DNA from 2 places in the Methylocystis sp. H4A genome. Region 1 is predicted to be linked to the other one. Evidence: predicted binding sites of a transcription regulator. Region 1 holds the regulator's gene; the other holds the start of a gene.
What was found. Region 1 encodes LexA, which represses DNA repair genes until DNA is damaged. Its sites were predicted from a motif close to TGTTCNNNNTGTGTTCNG; they were not measured.
Positions count from the first base shown of each region.

Region 1 (5,141 bases):
AGTCCTGCGCGGCGGCGGCGCGATCCGGCGCGCGATACGGCCTGTGAGATCGCGCATGACACATCCGTGCGGGAGCCCTTACAGCCGGGTAGGCCGGTGACGCTCTCCTTTAGCGTTACGCCTGGACCGACCCGGCTTCAGCCCGGCGACCGGTTGCGACTCGATGTGGCGAGCCGCCTCGATCTGCTGCGGAGCGACGTCAGCCACGGCTATGTGCATTTCGATATGCCGGGGCCGCCCTATTTCGCGCGCAATACGTTGCATTACGGGCCGGACACTTATCTTGTCGTGTCCGAGGCGCCGGCGGCGTGAGAGCTCCGTGTAACATACGCGAATCTATGAATTCGGCTTCCTCGACAGCAGCCATAGCGCCGAGATGAAAAATCCTTTCGTAAGCGGGAGCAACAGCAACACGAGCGCGATCGTTAGCGGCACAACGATCAGCATCTCGACAGCGTAGGAGTAACGTCCGCTGCTCTCTAATATGAAGAGAAGCGGCACGACTGTAATCGTCACGGCGCCGACGGTCAGCCATGCTGGGCCATCGTCTGCATCGAGGCCCGCAAAACTTTCCCGGCAATGCGCGCAAGAATCGCGCGGCTTGAGGTAGCTCGCGAACAGCTTGCCCTCGCCGCAGTTTGGGCATTTTCGCGTCAGTCCGCGAAACAAGGATCTGCCCGGCGATGGATCGTTGTTCATTGACGCCAAACCGATTGACAGCGATCGCCGCGCCACTGCGCGCTGATCGCATTGCGAGTCCATCCCAAGCGTGAATCTCGCTCCTGATTAAGGGGATAGTTTTTTATGGCGCCGCAGGCAACCGCCCACTGGCGAGCGACGGTTCAGGGACGCAAGGCGGCGCAAGACAAGGGGCGCGGTCGGCGCTAGGCTCTTTCCCGTAATTGTGCGGGGCCAGTCATTCTTGAACGACATTTCACGCACCGCTGAAAGGGAGGAGCGCGGCCGCGATCTTTCATCGCGCGTCTTTCCGCTGCGTGTACGAGGATTGGCCGAGGCCCTGCGCGCGTCGCTGGAGCAGGAGCGGGCGCTACGCCGCCCGTTTCTCTGGCTGGTCGTCGCTTCAGGCGGCGGCGTCGTGCTCTATTTCTCGGCCGAGCGGGAACCTTCGCTCGCGCTTTGCCTTTGCGCGCTCGCCGCCTTTGCGGTCTTGGCCGGGCTTACGCGCCGCCACGCCCGCGCCCATGCGCTTTTTCTGACGCTCGCTTTCATCGCCCTCGGCTTTGCGTCGGGCGCCTGGCGGACGGCGCGCGTCGCGGCGCCGGTCATTCCACGCATTGGAATCGGTGAGCTGACGGGCTTCGTCGAGGAGGTGGATCTGCGCCGGGCCGGGGCGCGTTTTATTCTGCGCGTTGCGAGCGCCGAAGGCTATCCGGACGACATTGTTCCCTCCCGCGTGCGGCTGACGACGCGCGGCGAGCCGAATTTCTCAGCGGGCGACTTCATCGCCTTCAAGGCGCGGCTGATGCCGCCGGCGCGGGCGGCGCTCCCCGGCGGCTATGATTTCGCGCGTGACGCATTTTTTGCGCGCATCGGCGCGGTCGGCAACGCGCTTGGGCGAATCGAGACCATGTCGCCGCCCGAACCGGCGCCATTCTCGCTGCGTTTTTTCGCGCACGTCGATCGCATGCGCAACGCCTTGGCGATGCGGGTCTATCGAATCATTGAAGGCGACACGGGCGCGATCGCCGCCGCCATGGTGACCGGCAAGCGCGACTTGCTGTCGGAAGACGCCAAGAATCTCATTCGCCGGGCGGGCATATTTCACATCATCACCATTTCCGGCGTTCAGATGACGCTCGTCGCGGGCATCTTCTTCGTCGGCTTTCGGCGCCTGTTGGCGATGTCGCAAACGCTCGCGTTGAATTATCCGATCAAGAAATGGGCGGCGGCGCTCGCCATGCTCGGCGCCATTCTCTACGACATCGGCACGGGCTCTCGCGTCGGCACCGAGCGCGCGCTCGTGATGACTCTCATCATGCTCGCGGCGGTTCTTTTCGATCGGCCGTCGCTGTCGATGCGCAATCTGGCGCTTGCCGCGCTCTTCATCATCGCTTTCGAGCCGGAGGCGTTGCTCGGCGCGAGCTTTCAGCTCTCTTTCGCGGCGGTGGCGGCTTTGATCGCGGTGTACGAATGGCGCGGCGAATATCTCGCGAAGCGCCGCATCGACGATCGCGCGCCGCGAGGGCGATGGGGAGCGCTTCGCGAAAGCGTCGTCGAGCGCCTGCTGCACGGACCCGGGGCGGCGATGTTCGCAACGCTATGCGCGACCTCGGCGACGGCTTCGTTCATGGCGAATGATTTTCACGAGCTGAGCCCCTATGTGCTGATCGGCAATCCGCTGACGCTGGCGATCATTGAATTCTTCGCCGTTCCCTGCGCGCTCGTCGGCGCCGCGCTTTACCCCTTGGGCCTCGACGGCTTCATCTGGCGCTACCTCAAGCTGGGCATCGACCTCGTGACCTATCTCGCCGGGCTGATCGCGAACGCCCCCGGCGCGAGTCTGCCGGTTGCGGCCTTTGCGCCCTGGGCGATCCTTTTCCTTTCGCTTGCGGTCCTGTCGCTCGTGCTCTGGCGCACTTGGGCGTGGCGCGCGCTCGCCATTCCTCTCGCCTTGATCGGACTGATGGGCGCGAGAAGCGGCGCGCCCTTTGATCTGGCCGTGCCGGCGACCGGTGAATCGGCGGCGCTGCGCCTGCCGTCCGGACAGCTTGCCGTCATGGGGCAAAAGCCGAGCGCATTCGCCGCGGAACAATGGTTGCGGGCGGATGGAGACGCGCGCCAGTCCGCGGACGCCAGGAGCGGCGTCGCCTGCGACGGCGCGGGTTGCGTGGCGAAGGCCGTCAATGGCCGCTTTGTCGCGCTCGTCGCCGGGCGCGGCGGTTTCTTCGAAGACTGCGCGCGCGCCGCCGTCATCGTGACGCCGCTCTACGCGCCGTTAGGCTGTGCGGCGGAGATCGTGATCGATCGCCGCAGACTAGCCGAAACAGGGGCTGTGGCTTTGAGGTTCAAGGCGGATGGCGTCGAATGGACGACGGCGCGCGCGATCGACGAGGATCGGCCCTGGTCGCCGGCGCCCCGCAATCGCCGCACGTCCGGATTTACCGCGCCGCTGAGCGATGAAGAGCGCAGCGCGGAAGATGCGCGCGCGATGGAGCCGCTTGAGTAGCGGCGGTGCGCCGACGCCCGCGAAACTAATATTTCCGCAAGAGGCTGACGAGCCTGCCCTGAATGCGCACGCGATCGGGGCCGAAGATACGCGTCTCATAGGCGGGGTTGGCGGCCTCTAACGCGATCGAAGCGCCGCGTTTGCGCAGGCGTTTCAACGTCGCTTCCTCATCGTCGATCAGCGCCACGACGATGTCGCCGGTGTCGGCGCTGTCCTGCTTGCGGATCACGACCGTATCGCCGTCGAGGATTCCGGCTTCGATCATCGAATCGCCGCGCACTTCGAGCGCGAAGTGCTCGCCGCTCGTGAGAAGGTCGGGCGGCAGGCTGATGGTGTGGCTGCGGTTCTGGATGGCGGAGATCGGCGTGCCGGCGGCGATGCGTCCCATGACCGGAATGGCGACCTGACGTTCGCCTTCGTCCTCGAAACGTTCGCTGAGCGGCCGGACGCGCCCGAGATTCCCCTCGATGACGGACGGCGAGAACTTGCCGTTGCGCCCGCCGGCGGTACGCGGCGTGGACGATTCGGGTAGACGCAGAACTTCGAGCGCACGGGCGCGATTGGGCAGGCGGCGGATGAAGCCGCGTTCCTCGAGCGCGAGAATCAGCCGATGAATCCCCGACTTCGACCGCAGGTCGAGCGCGTCCTTCATCTCGTCGAAGGACGGCGGCACGCCCGACTCCTTCAGACGTTCATGGATGAAGCGCAATAGATCGTTTTGTTTTTTGGTCAGCATCGCCGCACCGCCCCGCAAGCCGAATCGTTGATTTTGGCTGAGCCGCAGCTTCTGGCTCGATAACCTAAACAAATCATGAACAGAACGATATCGGTTCTTACTGCGTTCCGCAAGCCAAATGTCGAAGGTATCCCCTTTGAACATGTGACGGGAATCGTGGTATGAATGAGGCATGCAGATCAAGAACGCCATTCGATACAGCGCGACTGTGGTGGCAGGGATTGTCGCAACAGGTGTGCTCGTCCCGATATCCCAAGCGAACATTCAAGAACTCGCCAAGGATAAGGGATGGGATCGCATCTTGGCTTCAAATTGGGGGCCGATGATGGATGCGGTTCTCCCAATTTTGGAATCAAAGTGGTTTTTTATGGCGGCTGGATTTTTCATTGGCTTCGCAGCTTATGCGTGGGCTGATTTTTTACTTCGAAGGGCGCCAGAAAGTTCTACAGCATTGCATGCCGAGCAAGCGCGTAATTCATACTCGAATGAGACAATTCGCATTGATAGTTTAATAGATGACACATATCCATTTATATCAGAAAAGATATTTGACAGATGCATAGTCAACGGGCCGGCTTTTTTGAAGGTTCATAGCAATAATAGGTTTGAATTTTGCAGTTTTTCAGACAATCCAAAATTGCACTTCCTTTCTCTGCCATAAGGGCAACCTGTTATGGGTGCTGTTTTGCTGTCTGGAATTAAATTTAAGAGATGCCATTTCACTAACATAACTTTTGTTGGCCCGGAAGAGGACACAAAAACAATATCGCCAGGATTTTCGCAAATGGATATCAACGAATGGCGGAAGAAAAATTCTGTGGGGCAAATCAAATGAGGCGCAGCAATCCAATGCTTACAATCGGAAATCGCTTCGATAATCTGCTAGCCGCTATGCTCGGCGTGCCGGCTTCGCAAAGCCACCCATCAGACACGGCAGCATCAGATGCGGAGCATGACGAAGGTTGTAGCGATATTCAAACTCCCACAGATACTTCTGAAGATGTTTCTTAGACACGCTGATGTAAGTTCCTTGAATGCCGCGCTTCAGGTTTGACCAGAAGGCTTCGATATTATTCGTATGCGCTTCGCCGCGCACATATTCTTTTTCGCCATGATTGACGCTTTCGTGAATAAAGCCTTCCTTATGCATATGCTGGAAAACGCGGGCGTCGTCAGTCATGACGCGAGAGCCTTCGATGACCCAAGTCGTGACCTGTG
Region 1 covers NZ_JADNQY010000023.1:72,992-78,132, reverse strand. The annotation lists gene IYW40_RS09500 (CocE/NonD family hydrolase) at 1-312, shown strand, start outside; gene IYW40_RS09495 (DUF983 domain-containing protein) at 337-699, opposite strand; gene IYW40_RS09490 (ComEC/Rec2 family competence protein) at 923-3,187, shown strand; gene lexA (transcriptional repressor LexA) at 3,213-3,923, opposite strand; gene IYW40_RS09480 (hypothetical protein) at 4,096-4,584, shown strand; gene IYW40_RS09475 (IS1595 family transposase) at 4,813-5,141, opposite strand, start outside.

Region 2 (5,141 bases), on a different contig from region 1:
GGCGAAGGCGATGACGGCGATCGCGACGGTCATAACGAACATGATGAGTTGCAGCGCCGCCTTTCGCCCTTTGCGATCCGCGTAAAATCCGAAGAAGAGGCCGCCGAGCGGGCGCGTGCAGAAGCCCGCGCCAAAGGTCGCGAGCGCCAGCAAGAGAGAGGCCGTCTCATCTCGGCTTGGAAAAAACGCCTGCGCCAGAACGGAAGCAAAAAAGCCGTAGACGACGAAATCGTACCATTCGAGCGCATTCCCAATCACGGCGGCCGCGATCTGTTTGGGCGCTGGCGCTCTCACCTGGCGCATATTTTGACGCATATTCATGCAAATTCTCGATCGTCCGCGCGCGTGGCGTCTTCGCCTTCGCAGTCGCAGAGGTGTTGGGGATGACGGCGAGCGCGCCCTTGGCGGCGATGGCGTGACGCAAGTGATCGGCGAAGGTGGAGTCGACGATCAGATATTCGAAGTCCGGATCATCAGACATCCGCTCGAAAAAAACTCGCCGCCAGCCCCCTTGCAGGGCTTCGAACTCTGGTTAATTTCAGCTCACTCTCAGCCGTCATGCCCGGCCTTGTGCCGGGCATCCACGCCGGTCAATCGCGAAGCGCATCGCGCGGAGACGGTAGGTTCGGCTCATATCCTCACATTTGCCTCGCGTCATCGCGTGGATGGCCGCGACAAGCGCGGCCATGACGAGGTGAGATGACCCCTCGTTAACCTGGATTCGGAGCCCTGAGCCCCCTTGAGGCTCGACTGAAACGCCGGAACACGCTGTTCCAACCCCCAAACGCTTCCGGAAGATCACGCCAGGGAGAGCCCGTGCGCACGATCCACGGCGCCATCCGCTCCCAAGCCACGTCGGTAAAACCAGTCGGTCCATCACACCCAAGGCCGCCTCCCCAAAGGCCGCCTTGAATTTGATTTGCGCCTAAAATGGAATCCTTAGAGTCCACACGGCCTAGGCCTCGTTTTCATCCGGCGCGTCAAGAATACGCTCGGCGATCAGCCCGGCGTTCTCGCGGATCGCCTGTTCGATGCGCTGCGCGGCCTCGGGGTTTTGCTTCAAAAAGCTCTTGGCGTTCTCGCGGCCCTGGCCGAGTCTCTGGCTGTCGTAGGAGAACCAGGCGCCCGACTTCTCGACGACGCCGGCCTTGACGCCAAGATCGATCAATTCGCCGAATTTGGAGACGCCCTCGCCATACATGATGTCGAATTCGACCTGTTTAAACGGCGGCGCCACCTTGTTCTTGACCACTTTGACGCGGGTCTGGTTGCCGGTCGTCTCGTCGCGGTCCTTGATCGCGCCGATGCGGCGGATGTCGAGCCGCACCGAGGCGTAGAATTTCAGCGCATTGCCGCCGGTCGTCGTCTCCGGCGAACCGTACATCACGCCGATCTTCATGCGGATCTGATTGATGAAGATGACGAGCGTGTTGGAGCGGGCGATCGAGGCGGTAAGCTTGCGCAACGCCTGGCTCATCAGCCGCGCCTGCAGGCCCGGCTGCACGTCGCCCATCTCGCCCTCGATTTCGGCGCGGGGCGTCAGCGCCGCCACCGAATCGACGACGAGCACGTCGACGGCGCCAGAGCGCACCAGCGTGTCGGTGATTTCGAGCGCTTGCTCGCCGGTGTCGGGCTGCGAAATCAAGAGATCTTCGAGATTGACGCCGAGCTTGCGGGCGTAGATCGGATCCAGCGCATGTTCCGCGTCGACGAAGGCGCAGACGCCGCCCAATTTCTGCGCCTCGGCGATGACATGCAGGGTGAGGGTGGTCTTGCCCGAGGATTCCGGCCCGTAAATTTCAACGACGCGGCCGCGCGGCAGGCCGCCGACGCCCAGCGCGATGTCGAGCCCCAGCGAGCCCGTCGAGATCGTCTCGATCTCGACGGCCTTCTGGTTCTTGCCCAGCCGCATGATCGAACCTTTGCCGAATGCGCGCTCGATCTGCGACAGAGCGGCGTCGAGCGCCTTGGTCTTGTCCACGGAAGTCCCTTCCACGAGGCGGAGATTGGCTTGGCTCACGGCTGAAAATTCCTTCTGACACGGTTAGCTAGGCGCAGGCAATGCGGCTGCGAGGGCGTTCGCGAGGCAAGGGGCGCTGGGCGAAAGAGCGCGCTCGACCCTGAACTGCAGTGTGCACGATTTGTTCTTTTTTGCCAAGTTCTTTTTGGAGATCTTGGCCGGAAATTCAGGGGCGACAACAAGGAGTGATCGGGCGCACCCGTGCGCGAAGGCCGTCCCCAGCCACGCCCCCTCATTTGCGCCCTCCCCCGCCATCCGTGTATCTCTTTGAGCGTGGCGGTTTCGCCATTCCATCCACGCGGCCACCTTCGCCGCTGATCGCAAGGCCGTTTCATGCCGCTTGCCGCCGCCATTCGCACCATTCCCGATTATCCCAAGAAGGGAATCCTCTTTCGCGACATCACCACCCTGCTCGGCGACGCCAAGGCGTTCCGCAAGGCGGTCGACGAACTCGTGCAGCCCTGGTGCGGCGGCAAGATCGACAAGGTCGCTGGGATGGAGGCGCGCGGCTTCATCCTGGGAGGCGCGGTGGCGCATCAGCTTTCCGCCGGCTTCATCCCGATTCGCAAGAAGGGCAAGCTGCCGCATCGCGTCGTCTCGATCGCCTATGAGCTCGAATATGGCGTCGACGAAATGGAGATGCATGAGGACGCGGTCCTCCCCGGCGAGCGGGTGATTCTCGTCGACGATCTGATCGCCACCGGCGGCACCGCCGAGGGCGCGGTGAAACTCCTGCGCCAGGCCGGCGCCGACGTCGTCGCCGCCTGTTTCGTCATCGACCTGCCCGACCTCGCCGGCGTGAAAAGGCTCCAGGCGCTCGGCGTCCCGGTGCGCACGCTGGTCGCCTTCCAAGGCCACTAAACCGCCTTTTTCGAATGGTCTTGCTCAGCCCAGGCTCGAGTTTCAGAATCTTCCAGGAGAGGCTTGCATAGGCGCATGACGCCGCGACAGACCCATTTGGCGCTGGCGGCGCTCGCCCTCGCCGCGCTCGTCGGCGGAGTCGCGGCCCTCCGCTATCTGCCCTGGGGCGAGAGCGCGTCTCCCGTCCGGAGCGAGGCCGCGCGCAGCGCCTGGAGCGGCGCGCTGCCGACCGGCCTGCGCAGCATGGCCCTGCGGGTGAAGCCCGGCGCGTTCCCCCCTGCTCCGCCGCCCGAGCCCACAATAGCGACGCCGCAAGAGCCGAGCGTCGAGGTGGCGACTCTCCCGCAAGACGACGTCGAAGGGTCGGTGTCGTTCCCGCCCGCGCCGCCGCCCGCGCGGCCGGAGATTGTGGAAAAGCCCACGCCGCTGCCCCCGTCGCGACCGGCCAATCTCGCCGAGCTTGCGGACAAATTCACCGAGACGGTGTCAGCCCCTGCCGAGCAGCCGCAAACCGCCGGAGCGACCCCGCCCGCCGAGCCGGCAATGGCGCCGGCGCCCGCCAATGCGCCGCTGCCGCCGGCCCGGCCGCAGGAGCCGTCGGCGAGAGCCGCGGTTGAGGCGACGCCGACGGCGCAAGAATCGGCCCCGGCGTCGGCGCCGCCGACCCAGGTGGCGCGCGCCGTCGAGCCGACCTTGCGGGCTGCGCCCGAGGACGCCTTTCAGCAGGAGGCCCCGATCCGCTACGGCATGGGGGACCAGGTCTTCGTGCGCATCTTCAAGCAGGAAGGGCAGCTCGAGCTCTGGCTTCGAAAGAGCAACAGCCGCTTCTCGCTCTACAGGACCTATCCAATCTGCAAATGGTCCGGCAAGCTCGGACCCAAGCTCAAGGAAGCCGACTACCAGTCGCCGGAAGGCTTCTACAGCGTCTCGGCGAAGCAGCTGCATCCGCATTCGAATTATCACCGCGCGTTCAACGTCGGCTATCCGAACGCCTTCGATCGCCAGAACGGGCGGACCGGCGGTCTCGTCATGGTGCATGGCGCGTGCAAGTCGGTCGGCTGCTTCGCCATGACCGACCGCGGCATCGAGGAAATCTACGCCTTCGTCGAAGCGGCGATGCGCGCCGGCCAGCGCGAAGTGCAGGTGCACATTTTTCCCTTCCGCTTAACGGAGCATGCGATCGCTCGGGAAACCGGCGGCAGCTGGCTCGCCTTCGTCGGCGCGGGCGGCAATTATCAGCACTGGACCGAGTTCTGGCACAATCTGAAGCAGGGCTACGACATCTTCGAGCAGACCGGCGAACCGCCGGTGGCCTTCGCCTGCGGCGATCATTACGCCTTTGGCGCGGGCGATTCGTCCTGCCGACGCATCGCCGGCTGGTGATCGGGGCGCAACGCTGAGACAAGACTGTTCAGCTTGGTTTCAGCCGGCGCGCGTGAGGATACTTCGGCAAAAGCGCTGGGGGGCGCAAACAAGGAAAACGCCCGCATGCGGCTCGTGACCTATCCTATCGTCGGCGCGGCTTGCGCGCTCGGCATCCTCTTCGCGCCGATCGCCCAGGCGGCCAATGCGCCGCTGTGCTTCGCGATCGCCGAAAACTACAACAAATGCATGCGCCAGCATCAGTACGGGCGCGGCGGGCATGGCGGTTATGGTCCGGGTTACGGGCAAGGATACGGCCAAGGTTACGGCCAAGCCTATCGCCGTGGCTATCCCGGCGCAGATTTCGGCGGCGATCCCGGCGACTATGATGGCGATGGCGGCTACGGCGGATTTGGCGGCGACGACGGCTATGGCGGCGGCTCCCGCCGTCACCACCGTCACGAGCGCTCTCAGGCGGCCTGCGCGATCTGGATCGCTCAGATGCAGGCCAGCGGCTGCCTCAACTAGCCGAAGCAATGGCGCGGCACGATTGCGCCGCGCCGGCGCCAGATCTCAGCCACCAGTCTCACCTGTAAGGTTTCGGGCACTCGCCGTCGGACTTTTTCGCGACCTTGGCGGCGCGACGCGTGCAGTCGTTACCATAGGTTTTATCGTCACAGCCGCACACCGGGCGATAGTCCTTGGTGCATATCTTTGGAACCTCCACACACTTGCCCGCGATGTCGGCTCCGCGGCATTGGCCCGGCTCGGGGTCGCACCACAAGCCTGTGTCGCATTGAATGCCGGCGATGCCTGCGCACATCTCACCGACCTTGGCGGCCGAGGCGGGCGCGGGAGCAAAGAATACGAAGAGCGTCGAAGCGAGGAGCGCGCAGAG
Region 2 covers NZ_JADNQY010000025.1:225,353-230,493, reverse strand. The annotation lists gene IYW40_RS12625 (MFS transporter) at 1-321, opposite strand, end outside; gene IYW40_RS12620 (hypothetical protein) at 416-703, shown strand; partial or broken gene IYW40_RS12615 (transposase) at 738-877, opposite strand; gene recA (recombinase RecA) at 956-2,020, opposite strand; gene IYW40_RS12605 (adenine phosphoribosyltransferase) at 2,354-2,881, shown strand; gene IYW40_RS12600 (murein L,D-transpeptidase family protein) at 2,957-4,264, shown strand; gene IYW40_RS12595 (hypothetical protein) at 4,370-4,771, shown strand; gene IYW40_RS12590 (Kazal-type serine protease inhibitor family protein) at 4,830-5,066, opposite strand.
Region 2: recA (recombinase RecA) is a predicted target of LexA. The motif match lies at 2,132-2,149, and genes of this name have one in related genera.